2 regions of the Streptomyces sp. NPDC002911 genome follow, and region 2 is predicted to be linked to the other one. Evidence: riboswitches for the same ligand, from Rfam matches in the RefSeq annotation. Region 2 holds a riboswitch; the other holds the start of a gene.

Region 1 (7,540 bases), on a different contig from region 2:
CGAGCGCGTTGGCCGCGTGCTCGGTGATGCCGACCGTGGCCACGCCGTCCTCGACGGCAGACAGCCACTCGTGCTCCTTGCTGTACCGCAGCTGCTGGGGGTTGCTCATGACCTGAATTCTCCTGTACGCGGGGGAGTGCTGATGAACGGTGGTCTTACGGTGTGAGACACGAATGCGTCACGTGCGCGGCGCGCTGTGCCGCATGCGCGCTGCCCAGGGTCACTTACGGCGCTTGTAGAAGGGCAGCGTCACGACCGCGTACGGCTCGTGCGTGCCCCGGATGTCGACCCCGACACCCTCGGTGCCGGGCGTGGCGTGCGCCGCGTCCACGTAGGCCATGGCGACCGGCTTGCCCAGGGTGGGCGACGGCGCACCGGAGGTGACCTCCCCGACGACCTTTCCGCCGGCCACGACGGGATAACCGGCGCGCGGCACCCGGCGGCCCTCGGCGACCAGGCCGACGAGCTTGCGGGGCGGGGAGGTCTCCGCCCGGTCCGCCGCGGCGAGAAGCGCCTCGCGGCCGACGAAGTCGCCCTCCTTCTCGAACTTCACGACCCTGCCCAGGCCCGCGTCGAAGGGCGTCAGCGCGGTGGTCAGCTCGTGGCCGTACAGCGGCATGCCCGCCTCCAGACGGAGCGTGTCGCGGCAGGAGAGCCCACAGGGGATCAGGCCGTACGGCGCACCGGCCTCGGTCAGGGCCTTCCACAGCTGCTCGGCGTGGGCGGGGGCCACGAAGAGCTCGAAGCCGTCCTCGCCGGTGTAGCCCGTACGGGCGATGAGCGCGGGGACACCGGCGACCGTTCCGGGGAGTCCGGCGTAGTACTTCAATCCGTCCAGGTCGGCGTCCGTGACCGACTTCAGTACGGCGGGGGAGCCGGGGCCCTGGACGGCGAGCAGTGCGTACGCGTCGCGGTCGTCCCGCACCTCGGTGTCGAAGCCGTCGGCGCGCTCGGTCAGGGTGTCCAGGACGAGCTGGGCGTTGCCGGCGTTGGCGACGACCAGATACTCGGGGGCCCCGGTCTCGCCGAGGCGGTAGACGATCAGGTCGTCAAGGATCCCGCCGTCCTCCGCGACGATCATCGTGTAGCGGGCCCGGCCCACGCCGACGGTGGTGATGTCGCCGACCAGCGCGTAGCTCAGGAAGGCCGCCGCCTGCGGCCCGGTGACGGTGATCTCGCCCATGTGCGACAGGTCGAACAGGCCGGCCCGATCGCGTACGGCGAGGTGCTCGTCGCGCTCACTGGCGTACCGCAGCGGCATGTCCCAGCCGGCGAAATCGGTCATGGTCGCGCCCAACGACCGGTGCAGGGCGTCGAGGGCGGTGCGGCGGGGGGCGGCGCTCGGGGCAGTGCTCATGGACATGGCTCCAGGGCATGACGACAGGGGGTGGTTCCCTCCCCATCTGTCATCGGAACCTGAGAGGTTCGCCGAAAGCCCCTGAAAGGGTCTGGCGGGGTCGTCCCCGTCAGGATCGGCTTGCACCTTGGGTGGGGCCGCAACAGCGGCCCGCTTTTCAGATCTGCCTCATCCACGCGGTACGGGGCCTGAGAGATTCAAGGGAGGAACTTGCTCCTTCGGCGCCCGGCGCACACAGTGACCGGGACTCTCCCGCGCGGATTCAAACGGCCGGTATGCAGTTGGCGGGGTCATCATCGCACGCATTGGGGGAGAGTGGGGCGTCGCGGTCGTGACCGGCGCAGGCCACGACACGTAGGGGTGGAAGCGGTTGTGCCGCATTACCTTTTCTTTACACTTCTTGGGCAGGTCCGTGGGTGACTCGGCAGGGGGAAGGCGATGACGTTGCAGCACTACGCGACAACCGCGGGGGCGGCACGCGGTGCGATGCCCCAGCTCCCGGGCGTGCCCGCCCGGGAGCTGACGGGCGGGCACGCTCCGGTGGTGCGTGATCTGCGGGGCAGGGGTGGCCGCGTACCGCGGGGCCTGGACTTCGCGGCCGGTGATGTGGTGGTGGTCTCGGGGCTGCCCGGCAGCGGGAAGTCGACGCTGATCCGGCGGGCGGTCCAGGAGCACGCGATCGACTCCCAGGACACCAGGGACCGCTGGGCGGCCGCCCTGCCGGGATTTCCGTACGCGCTCTACCGGCCCCTGGTGCGCGCCGCGCATTACGCCGGGCTGTGGCGGGCCCTGCGGTCGGGTGGATCCGTCGTCGTGCACGACTGCGGTACGCAGGCCTGGGTGCGGCGCTGGCTGGCGCGCGAGGCCCGGCGCCGCGGCAGCGCCCTCCATCTCGTCCTGCTCGACGTCACCCCCCGGGTGGCCAGGCAGGGACAGCGGGAGCGGGGACGCGGAGTGTCCGGGTACGCGTTCGCCCGGCACCGGCGTGCGGTGGGCCGGCTGCTGCGCGACACGGAGGGCGGTCTGCTGCCGCCGGGGTGCGCCTCGGCGGTGCTGCTCGACCGGGAGGCGGCGGCGGCGATCGGCCGGATCGCCTTCCCGGAGGCGCGGCTCCCGCAGGAGTAACCGCCCGTCCCTCCGGGGATCCGGAGGGGCCCGTGGCCCGGACCGAGGCGCCGCTGTTCGCATACGCACAGTTTGCAGGCCTCCTGCCTGCTGTCCGGAATCTGGACGGTGGGGCAGGCCCGGACGTGGCTCCCGCCTGCGGCACTGCCTTCGCGGCGCGAGCCGGTCTAAGGTTTCAGCCGCACCGCATGGCGAGAAAGGGACACAGACACCGTGGACATTCCGGCTCAGGCCCAGGCCCCGTCGCATCCACCGCAGGGATGGCCGGCCAACGAGCTCGAAGAAGTGCTCAGCGCCTCGCTCGGGGTGCCCGGGGCGGGCGGACGGCTGGTCGAAGTGCTCGGCCGCAGTCAGGTCTGGGTGCCCCTGCCGAACGGCGGGGGGCCCGACAACGCCGATCTCGACCTGCCGACGGTCGACATCGGCGGCGGCGCGTACGTCCCCGTGTTCAGCTCCGAGGCACAGTTCCTCCAGTGCGTCGGCACCCGTCTCGCCTTCGCTGTCGCGCCCGCACGCGAGTTCGCCCGCGGACTGCCTCCGCAGCTCGGTATAGCGGTCAACCCGGGCGGAGCTGTCGGTGTGCCCCTGCCGCCGCCCGCCGTCGCCGAGCTCTGCCGGGCCGGGCGCACCCCGCTGGACGGTCCCGCGAGCGGCGGCCGGGTGCGGCTGTACGAGCCGGACTGGAAGGAGGACCCCGTCGACTTCCTGGCCGCGGTGTCCGCCGAATTCCAGGAGACCGGTGTGGTGAGCACCGCGCGCCGGGTGCTGGCCAGCATCGAGGGCGACAGCCCCGCCCTCTTCGTCGGCGTCGAGTTCGCCGTACCGGACGCCGCGGCGCAGAGCCTCCCGCTGGAAGCATTGGGCCGCGCGCTGGGCCGGGTCCAGGTGCCCTGGCCGGTCAATCTCCTCCTGCTCGACGTGGCACAGGACCCGGTCGGAGACTGGATGCTGGAGAAGGTACGCCCGTTCTACCGGCGCGACGGGTACTGAACTCGGAAGCCCCTGCTGCCACGTGGCGTCAAGCCGGTGTCAGGCGTGGCGCATAAGCTGGTTGGATGACGAGGCCGCCCCGTGTGCCCGGGAGTGGCGCCACAGCACCGTGCGGCATGCGGGAACAGCGGATCGATGAGGGGCGGGACCCAGGGTGAGTGCGTCAGGCGCCGCGGCGGCCGGGCAGGTCGAGCAGATGCTTCGCCAAGTGACCCCCGGGCGGCTCGACACGTACGAGGCGCTGCTGCGATCGCTGACGGACGGCCCGGTCTGGATGCTGCTCTGGCACGGCACGGCGGGCTCCCCCGATGCCCAGTACGGCAACATGGAGATCGAGGGCATGGGCTACGCCCCGTGCGTGACCTCCGCCCAGGAGCTCTCCGCCAGCGGCTGGAACAGGGCCCACGAGGTGACCACCGGCCGCGACATCGCCCGCGCCCTCTTCCCTGACCGCTGGGGCATCTGGCTCAACCCGCACGCCCCCGGCGGCGGCGTCGGCATCCCCTGGCTGGACCTGCGCCGCATCGCCACAGGCCTCGACCGGATGCCCGCGGGGCCGCTGCGGCTCTCCGAACCCGCCATCGAGATCCCGCAGTTCTACGCCCTGCTGACGCAGAACGCCCACCGCACCCCCGCTGTCCGCGCACTGCGCCGCGCCTGGGTACAGCCGGCGCTCGGCGCCCCGTACCTCGCGATCGGGCTCGACCTCTACGACACCGGCCGACCGTCCGTCGACGCGGTCCGCGTGATGATGCAGCAGTCGGTCGGCGTGGTTCCCGACGGGCTGCCCGTCTCCACGGTCTCGCTGTCCGACGAGTACGATCCGGTCGCGATGTGGCTCAACGCCAACTCCAGGCCGTTCTACGACCGAGAGGCGCATGCCCCGGCGCCTGCCGCGCCGGGTTACGGCTATCCCCCGGCACCGTTCCTCTAAACCCGTTCTGGTTTCGAACAAGTTAACAAACGCGGGGAGGATGTCCTGTATCTGCACGGTTTGTTGGGTGTCCGGGTCTCAGGTAGGTATCACCGCTATGCGGACTGTTCTCCACGCAGCTTCACGAATGTAGTGTTCCAGCGACTCATTACCTCTCCACACACTGCTGACCTGGGGTGGACCCACCATGCGAATAAACACGTCCCGAACCGTTCGGGCGATCACGGCGGCTGTTGCTGTCGGTCTGATCGCCACGGGCTGCTCCAGCGAGCGGGACAACGATGCCAAGGACGGGGCGAAGGACACCTTCGTCTTCGCCGGTGCAGGAGACCCCGGGTCCCTGGACCCGGCGCTCGCCAGCGACGGTGAGACCTTCCGGGTCACGCGCCAGGCGTTCGAAGCCCTCCTCGAGCACGAGTCCGGCGGCAGCAAGATCGTCGGCGGTCTGGCCGAGACGTGGGACAGCAACGACGCCGGCACGGTGTGGACGTTCAACCTCCGCAAGAACGTGAAGTTCCACGACGGTGAGGCGTTCAACGCCGAAGCGGTCTGCGCGAACTACGACCACTGGTTCAACTGGGCGGGCACCTACCAGTCCAGCGCGGTCTCGTACTACTGGCAGTCCATCATGGGCGGCTTCGCCAAGAACGAGGACGCCGAGGCGCCGAAGGCGAACTACAAGTCCTGCACCGCGAAGGACGCCAACACGGCCGTCATCGAGGTCAACGAGCCCTCGGCCAACCTGCCCGGCGGCTTCTCCCTCCAGGCCCTGGCGATCCACTCGCCGAAGGCCATCAAGGAGTACGAGAAGCAGGACGCGACCGCCAAGGGCGACGCGATCACGTACCCCAAGTACAGCCAGGAAGCCGGCACGGTCGCCGGTACCGGCCCGTACAAGATCACCAAGTGGAACAAGAGCAACAAGGAAGTCAGCCTCGAGCGCTTCGACGGCTACTGGGGTGACAAGGCCAAGGTGAAGAACCTGGTCTTCCGCACGATCGACACCGAAGAGGGCCGCCGTCAGGCGCTGCAGGCCGGTGACATCGACGGATACGACCTGGTCGCACCCGCGGACATCAAGACGCTGGAGAGCGCCGGCTACGAGGTCCCGACCCGTGACGTCTTCAACATCTTCTACGTGGGTATGACCCAGTCGAAGAACAAGGCGCTGCAGAAGCCCGAGGTCCGTCAGGCCATCGCGCACGCCATCGACCGCGAGAACATCGTCAAGACCCAGCTGCCCGAGGGCGGCAAGGTCGCCACGCAGTTCATGCCCGACACGATCGCCGGTTACTCGGACAAGGTGAAGCAGTACGCCTTCGACACCGACAAGGCGAAGCAGCTCCTCAAGAAGGCCGGCGAGAGCAAGCTCTCGCTCGAGTTCTGCTACCCGACCGAGGTCACCCGCCCGTACATGCCCGGCCCGCAGGACATGTTCGAGCTGATGAAGGCCGACCTGGAGAAGGCCGGCATCACGGTCGTCCCGAAGGCCATGAAGTGGGCCCCGGACTACCTGGACGCCACCGAGGCCGGCTCCTGCGCTCTGCACATGTTCGGCTGGACCGGTGACTTCAACGACGGCTACAACTTCATCGGCACCTGGTTCGCAGCCGCTGACAAGCAGTGGGGCTTCAAGGACGCCAAGGTCTTCGACTCGGTGAACGCCGCGTCGAAGGAGACCGACCCCGCCGCCCGCATCGCGGCCTACAAGAAGGCCAACGAGACAATCATGGAGTACCTGCCGGGTCTCCCGATCTCGTCCTCGCCGCCCGCCATCGCGTTCGCCAAGAACGTCAACCCTCCGAAGGTCTCCCCGCTGACGCAGGAGAACTTCGCCGAGGTTTCCTTCAAGTAACCGCACATCAGTGGGTTTCGCCCGGCCACAGCTTCCCGGTGGCCGGGCGGGCCCACTTCTCGACACGTGAGAAAGGGGCACGCGGGGTGCTGCGACTCGTCGTACGAAGACTGCTACAGCTCATACCCACCCTGCTCGGCCTGTCGGTTCTGCTCTTCCTGTGGCTGAACCGTCTGCCCGGCGGACCCGCCTCAGCGATCCTGGGCGAGCGGGCGACCGAAGCCGAAGTGGCGCGCATCAACCGGGCGTTGGGGCTCGACGAACCTGTCTACGTTCAGTACTGGCGCTTCCTCAAGCGCATCTTCGAACTGGACCTCGGTACTTCCACCCAGACCGGTCAGCCGGTGTGGGACGAATTCGTGCTGCGCTTCCCGGCCACCGTGGAACTCAGCATCGCCGCGATCGTCATCGCGGTCCTGATCGGGATTCCGCTGGGCTACCTCGCCGCCCGCCACCGCGGTGGCTGGCTCGACGTGGCCTCGGTGTCCGGATCACTGATCGGCATCTGCATCCCGGTGTTCTTCCTCGCGCTGATGCTCAAGGGCATTTTTGCCGTGGAGCTGGGTATGTTCCCGAGTTATGGCAGGCTCTCCACCGGTCTCGACGCCACCGAGATCACCGGCTTCGCCACCCTGGACGGCCTGCTGACCGGCGAGCTCGACGCGACATGGGACGCGATCATGCACCTGGTGCTGCCCGCGATCGCCCTCGCGTCCATTCCGCTCGCCGTGATCGTGCGGATGACCAGGGCCAGCGTCCTGGAAGTCCTCGGTGAGGACTACATCCGTACCGCCGAGTCCAAGGGCCTGGAGAAGCGGGTCGTACGCGGCCGTCACGTGCTGCGCAACGCGCTGCTTCCCGTGGTCACCGCGGTCGGTCTGCTGACCGGAAGCCTGCTGTCGGGTGCGGTGCTGACCGAGTCGGTCTTCTCGTTCGGAGGTATCGGCTCCTTCATCCGTACCTCGATCGATGCCCGTGACTACCCGGTGCTGGTCGGGTTCATCCTCTTCATCGCGATGGTGTACGTCCTCATCAACCTGCTGGTCGACCTCGCGTACAGCATCATCGACCCGAGAGTGCGGGTGCACTGACGTGACGACCTTGACCAAGAGGGCCGACAAGATCGACCGGCTCGCCGAGCTGACCCAGCAGACCGAGGCGACCTCCGGCGCGAGCCTGTGGCGCGTGGCGCTGCGGCGGCTCAGGAACAGCAAGATGGCCATCATCGGCGCCGTCGTCATCGGCGCGTTCGTGGTGATGGCGATCGTGGGGCCGTGGG
Region 2 (7,540 bases):
ATATGCCAGCCCTGTGCGCAACTCCTCGGCCAGCTGATCGAATACCCGGCCGCTCAGCCGGTGAGGAAGAATATTTACTTCCAGATTGAACATCCCCAGTTCCGTCTGAAAATCCCGGCTGGCGATGCGTTGGAGCACCTCCGCATTCCGCATCCTCGGCATGCCGTCCGACCCCGCGAGATTCAGCTCGATCTCCAGCCCCATGAGATTTCTGGGACGATCGAACCTCCGCTCCGACAGGAGCCTCTCCAGCCCGGTCAGGCACTGGGTGAGCTTCTCGCGGTACGCCTGCCGATCGGACGGGGCAAAGGCGCCCGCCACGACCTTCTCGCCCATCGCAGGGTCCCTCCTCGAGTGGTCGGCCCGACACTCAGGCCGCTTGTATCACGATCGATAATGCCCCGACGAGATGATCCGTAACGCCTCCACGGCCCACGGGCACCCGGTAGTCTGATGACTGACGCCGGAGGCACATTCCGAAGGCATGAGGCATATGCAGGGTGCGCGATCGAGGCGCACGGCGGAAACACCGACGAGTTTCAGCCTACCGTCGCATCGAGAAAATACCCGGCGGCGGGCGTCGGAAGCGTCTCGAATCCACAGAAACCGTGCTATTCAAAGGCTCAAATCCGCCTTGCTAAATAGGCGAGACGGCTAGCCGAAACATCGTGTGAAGATTTGTCGTATAAACTCTGCGAACGAGGCAGAGAGTTGACGCACCGGCCCGTCCGTCCCGTCACAGGCCTTCCTCTGGCCCCGCACGCCGACAGCGCCGTCTGCACCCGCCCACGCATCACCGTGTCTCCGAAGTGAGAGGCAACCCACCATGCCGCTGCATATTTCCCCGGCCCCAGCGCCCGCACTCCGCAGCGTTCTCGCGGCACTCGGTTCTCCCACCGCAGTCCGCGAGGCCCACACGCCTGCTCTCCGTTCCGTCCAGGGATCGCTGAGCCCCGAACTCCCGCTTCCCGTCCACGTACTGGACCGAATCCTGCCGAACGAGACCGCGCCGCGCACCCGCCTCGCCGGCTGGCGCTTCCTGATCCGCAGCGGCGGGCGCGCCGTCGCCGCCGCGGACACCATGCTCACCGCCGACGGCTGGACCTTTTCTCACTTCTTCGAGGGCCCCTATATCGCCTCTACCGAACTCGCCGTACGCCAGGCGGAGTCGACGACGAGGCCCTACCAGCCCCGTCTGCTGTCGGTGCCCGAGCTGTACATGTTCACGCTGTGGCTGCACCACGACATCGAGGCCGACGCAGGCAGCGGTGCTCTCGCACCGACCGACGTGCTGGTGCCCCTGGCACCCGCTCCCCCGGGCATCACGGCCCACCGTCCGCACCGGGTCGCGGACCTGCTCCCGGTCATGACGCTGCGTGTCACCCCGGCACCTCTTCCCAACGTTCCCGGGGTCCCCGGTCTCCTCGGGTCGCCCGCCTGACCCGCCTTCCGCACGCGCCCCTGCCGAGCTGCTCGGCGGGGGCGCGTGCGTACCCGTCCGGACTAGTCCGGTCAGGTCGCCCCGAACCATCCGAACAGACAGCGCAGTTGCGTTGAACCGTCCGGCCGGGTGATGCGTCGCGGGAGGAGAACAGCGGCTGCCGCGAAATACCTGCGAAGAGACGCCCGCGGGGCAACACTGGGACCGGACCGACTGATACGGGGGCTGCCATGAACACATCGTCCAGCCGCAGAACACTCGACTCAACGCAGCGAAAGAAACCACCCATGTGCCAGCACAAGTCACCCTGCCCGACCGCCGACTCCAACGACCGGGAAGCCGCACGCCTGATGGCCCACCACCCGGAGCAGGGCTGGAGCCTGCTGTGCAACGGCGTCCTGCTCTTCGAGGACACCGGTGAGCTGCTCCCGGACGGGCAGATCATCGCCCCGCACCGCCCGCTGAAGGGCGGCCAGGTGATGAAGGTTGCCTGACCACGGCTGACAGGACACGGGGGCCGGCCCGGAAGAAGCTTCCGCACCGGCCCCGAGGCGTATGCCTTGTCCTACTGGTCGTACGCGTCCAGCGGCGGGCAGGAGCAGACCAGATTGCGGTCACCGAACGCGCCGTCGATCCGGCGCACCGGCGGCCAGTACTTGTCCGAGGGCGTGACGCCGGCCGGAAAGACCGCCTCTTCACGGGTGTAGGTGTGATTCCACTCCCCACCGAGCGCCGCGGCCGTGTGCGGGGCGTTGCGCAGCGGATTGTCGTCCGCGCTCCAGGCACCGGAGGCGATCTTGTCGATCTCGCCGCGAATGGCGATCATCGTGTCGCAGAACCGGTCGAGCTCGGCGAGGTCCTCGCTCTCGGTCGGTTCGATCATCAGCGTCCCGGCCACCGGGAACGACATGGTCGGCGAGTGGAAGCCGTAGTCGACCAGCCTCTTGGCGATGTCGTCGATGCTGACGCCGGTCGCCTTGGAGATCGGACGCAGGTCGACGATGCACTCGTGCGCGACCAGGCCGGCCGGACCGTTGTACAGGACGGGGAAGTGCGGTTCCAGGCGCTTGGCGATGTAGTTGGCCGCGAGTACGGCGACCTGCGTCGCACGCTTCAGGCCCTCGCCCCCCATGAGGCGTACGTACGCCCACGAGATCGGCAGGATGCCCGCCGAGCCCCACGGAGCGGCCGAGATCGGACCGACGCCGGTCTCCGGGCCCGCAGCGGGCTGGAGGGGGTGGTTGGGGAGGTACGGCGCCAGGTGAGCGCGCACCCCGACGGGACCGACCCCCGGACCGCCGCCGCCGTGCGGGATGCAGAAGGTCTTGTGCAGGTTCAGATGGGAGACGTCGCCACCGAAATGCCCCGGCTTGGCGAGACCGACCAGCGCGTTGAGATTGGCGCCGTCCACGTACACCTGGCCGCCGGCGTCGTGCACCTCACCGCAGATGTCGGCGACGTGCTCCTCGAAGACGCCGTGCGTGGAGGGGTAGGTGATCATGAGGACGGCGAGCTCGTCGCGGTGCTTCGCGATCTTGGCCCGGAGATCCTCTATGTCGACCTCACCGTCGTCGGCGGTCTTCACCACGACGACCCTCATGCCGGCCATCACGGCGCTCGCGGCGTTGGTGCCGTGCGCGGAGGACGGAATCAGGCAGACAGTACGCCCGTGCTCCCCGTTGGCCCGGTGATACGCGCGCACGGCCAGCAGCCCGGCGAATTCGCCCTGCGAGCCCGCGTTGGGCTGGATGGAGACGGCGTCGTAACCGGTGACCTCGGCGAGACGCTCCTCCAGCTCACGGATGAGGGTGAGGAAGCCCTGCGCCTGCTCGGCCGGCGCGAAGGGGTGCAGCGCGCCGAATTCGGGCCAGGTGATCGACTCCATCTCCGCGGTCGCGTTGAGCTTCATGGTGCAGGAGCCGAGCGGGATCATGCCGCGGTCCAGCGCGTAGTCACGGTCGGCGAGCTTGCGGAGGTAGCGCAGCATTGCCGTCTCGGAGCGGTGCTGGTGGAACACCGGATGGGTGAGGACGGCGTCGGTACGCAGCAGCCCGTCGGGCAGTACATCGGCCGCTTCGGCATCCAGCGCCTCGATGTCGCCACCGGCCCCGAAGGCCGCCCAGACCGCGGCGATCCGGGCGCGGGTGGTGGTCTCGTCACACGCGACGGAGACGTGGTCGGCGTCGACCAGGCGCAGATTCACCCCGCGCTCACGCGCATCGGCGACCACATCGGCCGCCGTACCCGGCACGCGGACCGTGAGGGTGTCGAAGTACACGTCGTGCACGACCTCGGTCCCGGCGGCGCGCAGCCCCTCGGCCAGGACGGTGGCGAACCGGTGGGTGCGCCGGGCGATCGTCCGGAGTCCGTCGGGCCCGTGGTAGACGGCGTACATGCCGGCCATGACGGCGAGCAGCACCTGTGCGGTACAGATGTTGCTGGTGGCCTTCTCCCGGCGGATGTGCTGCTCACGGGTCTGCAGCGCCAGGCGGTAGGCCTTGTTGCCGTCCGCGTCGACGGACACCCCGACGAGACGGCCGGGCAGGCTGCGGGCGAAGTTCGCGCGTACCGCCATGAAGCCGGCGTGCGGTCCGCCGAAGCCCATCGGGACGCCGAAGCGCTGCGTGGTGCCGACCGCGATGTCCGCGCCCAGTTCACCGGGCGAGGTGAGCAGCGTGAGAGCCAGCAGGTCGGCGGCGACGGACACGATCGCGCCCAGCTCGTGCGCCTGGTCGATGACCGGCTTGATGTCCCGCACGGCACCGGAGGCGCCCGGGTACTGGAGCAGCACACCGAAGACGCCGCGCTCGGCGGCCTCAGCGGGGATGCCGTCGCTGAGGTCGGCGACGACGACCTCGACACCCGTCGGCTCGGCGCGGGTCTCGATCACCGCGATGGTCTGCGGCAGCGTATCGGCGTCGACCAGGAAGACACCGTCCTTGACCTTGCCGACCCTTCGCGCCAGCGCCATGGCCTCGGCGGCGGCCGTCCCCTCGTCGAGGAGCGAGGCGCCCGAAGTCGGCAGCCCCGTGAGGTCGGCGACCATCGTCTGGAAGTTCAGGAGGGCCTCGAGACGGCCCTGGGAGATCTCCGGCTGGTACGGCGTGTAGGCCGTGTACCAGGCAGGATTCTCCATGACGTTGCGCAGGATCACCGGCGGGGTGAACGTGCCGTAGTAGCCGAGCCCGATCATCGGGGCGAGCACCTGGTTGCGGTCGGCAAGGCTTCGCAGCTCGGCCAGGACCTCGGCCTCGGTGCGGGCCTCGGGGAGGTTCAGCGCCTCTGCGCTCTTGATCACGTCGGGCACCGCGGCGGTGGTGAGCTCGTCGAGGGAGCCGTAGCCGACCAGGGCGAGCATCTTCGCCTGCGCCCCGGCATCGGGCCCGATGTGGCGCTGCTCGAACGGAATGCCCTGCTCCAACTGGGAGAGCGGAGTGCGGCGGGGGGTCATGATGGAGGCCTCCTGGTCTGTCACGACCTGCGAGGGGCGCCACGGCGTGGCTGCCCGAACGGCCTCCCCATCTGTCATCTCGACCTGAGAGCTTCACCGGCGCGCCCTGGGGCGTACCGGCTTTCACCGTCGGTGAGGGAGGTGCCCGTCGCGGCTCGTGCCGTACCGGATATCGCCCTGCTTTCCAGAGTGACCTCGTCCGTGCGGTACGGGGGCCTGAGAGATTCCGGGGAGGAGTTGCTCCTTCGGCGCCCCCGGATCGCTCCGGAGGACTCTCCCGCACAGGGTCAGCAGCCGTGTCCCAGCCTACCAGCGAGCCCGGAGCGGCCCGTCTCGAGTGGCCGACGGCCCGGATCTGGCCTTTCGTAGAGCCTGTGGAGCAGCCGCGACCACCTGATGCCGTCGTGACCAGTGGGAGGCACCGTGCAGACCGACATCGATCCGCGCAGCCTGATCGGCCGCAAGGCCTTCGACCGTCAAGGTGCCAAGATCGGAACGGTGGACGAGGTCTATCTCGACGACGCCACAGGGGTGCCCGAGTGGGCCGCCGTGCGCACCGGTCTTTTCACCCGGGACGCGTTCGTCCCGCTGGAGCCGAGCGAATTCGTCGACGGTTCACTGCTGATCCCCTTCGACCGGGCCCTGATCAAGGACGCGCCCGACTTCGGCGTGGGCCGTCATCTGTCTCCCGAGCAGGAACTGCAGCTCTACCGTCATTACGGGCTGGACACCTCTCCCTCCTCCCCCGGTACGGGCGCCGACAGGGACTTCGGCAAGCTCGCCGGCCACGAGGAGTAGTCCACCGGGTCCCGCACCAGGGGAAGCGGATCGGCCGGCTGCAGCTGCGGATCGTCGACACGGAACGTACGCACCCGGCCGGGTGGCGTCCAGGGTTCCTCGAAGCGCACGGTGACGCGGCCGACGCCGCTGCCCTGCACCCAACCATGGCCATGGATTTCGTGCCGTACGTCGTGCCCGGCCGGCCAGCGCCGCGAGGCCGGCGGCTCCTCGCTCTCCCGGGGGCCCACCCCTCTCGCCCCCTCCACCGCGGCATCCCGCTCGTCCTGGGCGGCGTCGGCCGCTGCTGACTCCTCGGCGGCATGCTCCGCGTCGGCCGCCTGAGCGAAGAGATCCTCCTGTGTGAAGTCCGCCAGCCCCGTGACGCCCACTCCGAGCAGTCTTACACCGCCGGTCGTGTCCACGGCCTCCAGAAGGCGCGCAGCGGCCTCCCTGACCACCGTGGGGTCGTCGGTGGGGCCGCGTAGCGTCTCGGACCTGGTGAGCGTCGAAAAGTCGTAGCGGCGGACTTTGAGGACGACGGTCCGCCCGGACCGCCCCGCGCCTCGCAGCCGCTGCACACAGCGGTCGGCGAGCCGCACCACCTCCGTCCTGACGCGCACGCGGTCGTGCAGGTCCACGTCGAAGGTGTCCTCCACCGACACTGACTTGGCGTCGCGTTCGGCGTTGACGGGACGGTCGTCGTAGCCCTGAGCCATGCGGTGGAGCGCGACACCGTGAGCCTTGCCCAGCAGCCGCACGAGCTCCGCCTCGCCTGCCTCCGCGAGGTGGCTGACGACGGTCATGCCGGCGCGGCGGAGATGGTCGCCGGTGGCGGGCCCCACGCCCGGGAGGATGCGCACGGACATGGGTGCCAGGAGCTGACGTTCGGTGCCGGGCTCGATCAGCAGCAGTCCGTCCGGTTTCGCTTCCTCGGAGGCGATCTTGGCCAGCATCTTGGAGCCGGCCAGGCCGACGGAACCGCTGAGTCCGGTGACGTCCCTGATCACGGTGCGCAGCTGTTCACCGATCGCACGCGCCAAAGCCGAGTCGTCGGCGACGCCCCCGGCCTCCAGATCGACGAAGGCCTCGTCCAGGCTGAGCGGCTCGACGAGCGGAGAAAGCCGCCCGAGAAGCTCCATCACCTGATCGCTCACCGTCCGGTAGAGCGCGAAACGGGGGACGAGATACGCGGCGTTGGGCGCGAGCCGCCTCGCCTGTGCCATCGGCATCGCCGAATGCACGCCGAGTCGCCGCGCCTCGTACGACGCGGTGGCGACCACGCCGCGCATCCCCAGACCGCCCACCACCACGGGTTTGCCGCGGAGGCTCGGCTTCGCCGCCTGCTCGGCTGAGGCGTAGAAGGCATCCATGTCCAGATGCAGGATGGTCGGCGCGGCTCTCACATGAACCGATGCTGCCCTACGCCACTGACAACCGCCCCGCCCGGCACTCGCACCATCCCGTCCTGCCCCGGGGCCTCAGCCTGCGCGATTGCGCCGCCGCGCCAGTTCGTCAGCGGGATTGTGACCGACCAGGGTCTCCCCCGTGTCGACGCGCTCCCCGTGGAGCTGGGACAGGGCCGCGTCGACGTCTTTCCAGACGACACCGACGGCGATACCGAAAATGCCCTGGCCGCCCTGGAGCAGATTCACGACCTCGTCGGGCGAGGAGCACTCGTAGACCGTCGCCCCGTCACACATCAGAGTCATCCGCTCGAGATCCGTGAATCCGCGGGCTCTGAGGTGCTGCACGGTGGTGCGGATGTTCTGGAGAGCGACACCCGTGTCGAGGAACCGCTTGACGATCTTGAGAAGGACCACGTCCCGGAAACTGTAGAGACGCTGCGTCCCCGACCCGTACGCCGGACG

Evidence for each region. A riboswitch is a leader RNA that binds a small molecule or an ion and turns the genes downstream of it on or off. The one in region 2 is predicted to bind glycine.
Region 1: linked by a shared signal. The riboswitch ahead of gcvT (glycine cleavage system aminomethyltransferase GcvT) and the one ahead of gcvP (aminomethyl-transferring glycine dehydrogenase) in region 2 are both predicted to bind glycine.

The regions. Positions count from the first base shown of each region.
Region 1 covers NZ_JBSFUO010000001.1:40,001-47,540, reverse strand. Annotated here, with positions in the region: gene gcvH (glycine cleavage system protein GcvH) at 1-109, opposite strand, end outside; gene gcvT (glycine cleavage system aminomethyltransferase GcvT) at 221-1,357, opposite strand; glycine riboswitch at 1,525-1,622, opposite strand; gene ACWD04_RS00210 (AAA family ATPase) at 1,796-2,482, shown strand; gene ACWD04_RS00205 (enhanced serine sensitivity protein SseB) at 2,696-3,472, shown strand; gene ACWD04_RS00200 (enhanced serine sensitivity protein SseB C-terminal domain-containing protein) at 3,627-4,406, shown strand; gene ACWD04_RS00195 (ABC transporter substrate-binding protein) at 4,594-6,261, shown strand; gene ACWD04_RS00190 (ABC transporter permease) at 6,348-7,352, shown strand; gene ACWD04_RS00185 (ABC transporter permease) at 7,354-7,540, shown strand, end outside.
Region 2 covers NZ_JBSFUO010000051.1:3,575-11,114, forward strand. Annotated here, with positions in the region: gene ACWD04_RS32725 (glutamate-cysteine ligase family protein) at 1-336, opposite strand, end outside; gene ACWD04_RS32730 (hypothetical protein) at 827-1,441, shown strand; gene ACWD04_RS32735 (DUF5999 family protein) at 1,729-1,935, shown strand; gene gcvP (aminomethyl-transferring glycine dehydrogenase) at 2,007-4,892, opposite strand; glycine riboswitch at 5,087-5,182, opposite strand; gene ACWD04_RS32745 (PRC-barrel domain-containing protein) at 5,316-5,690, shown strand; gene ACWD04_RS32750 (DNA polymerase IV) at 5,609-7,075, opposite strand; gene ACWD04_RS32755 (MerR family transcriptional regulator) at 7,151-7,540, opposite strand, start outside.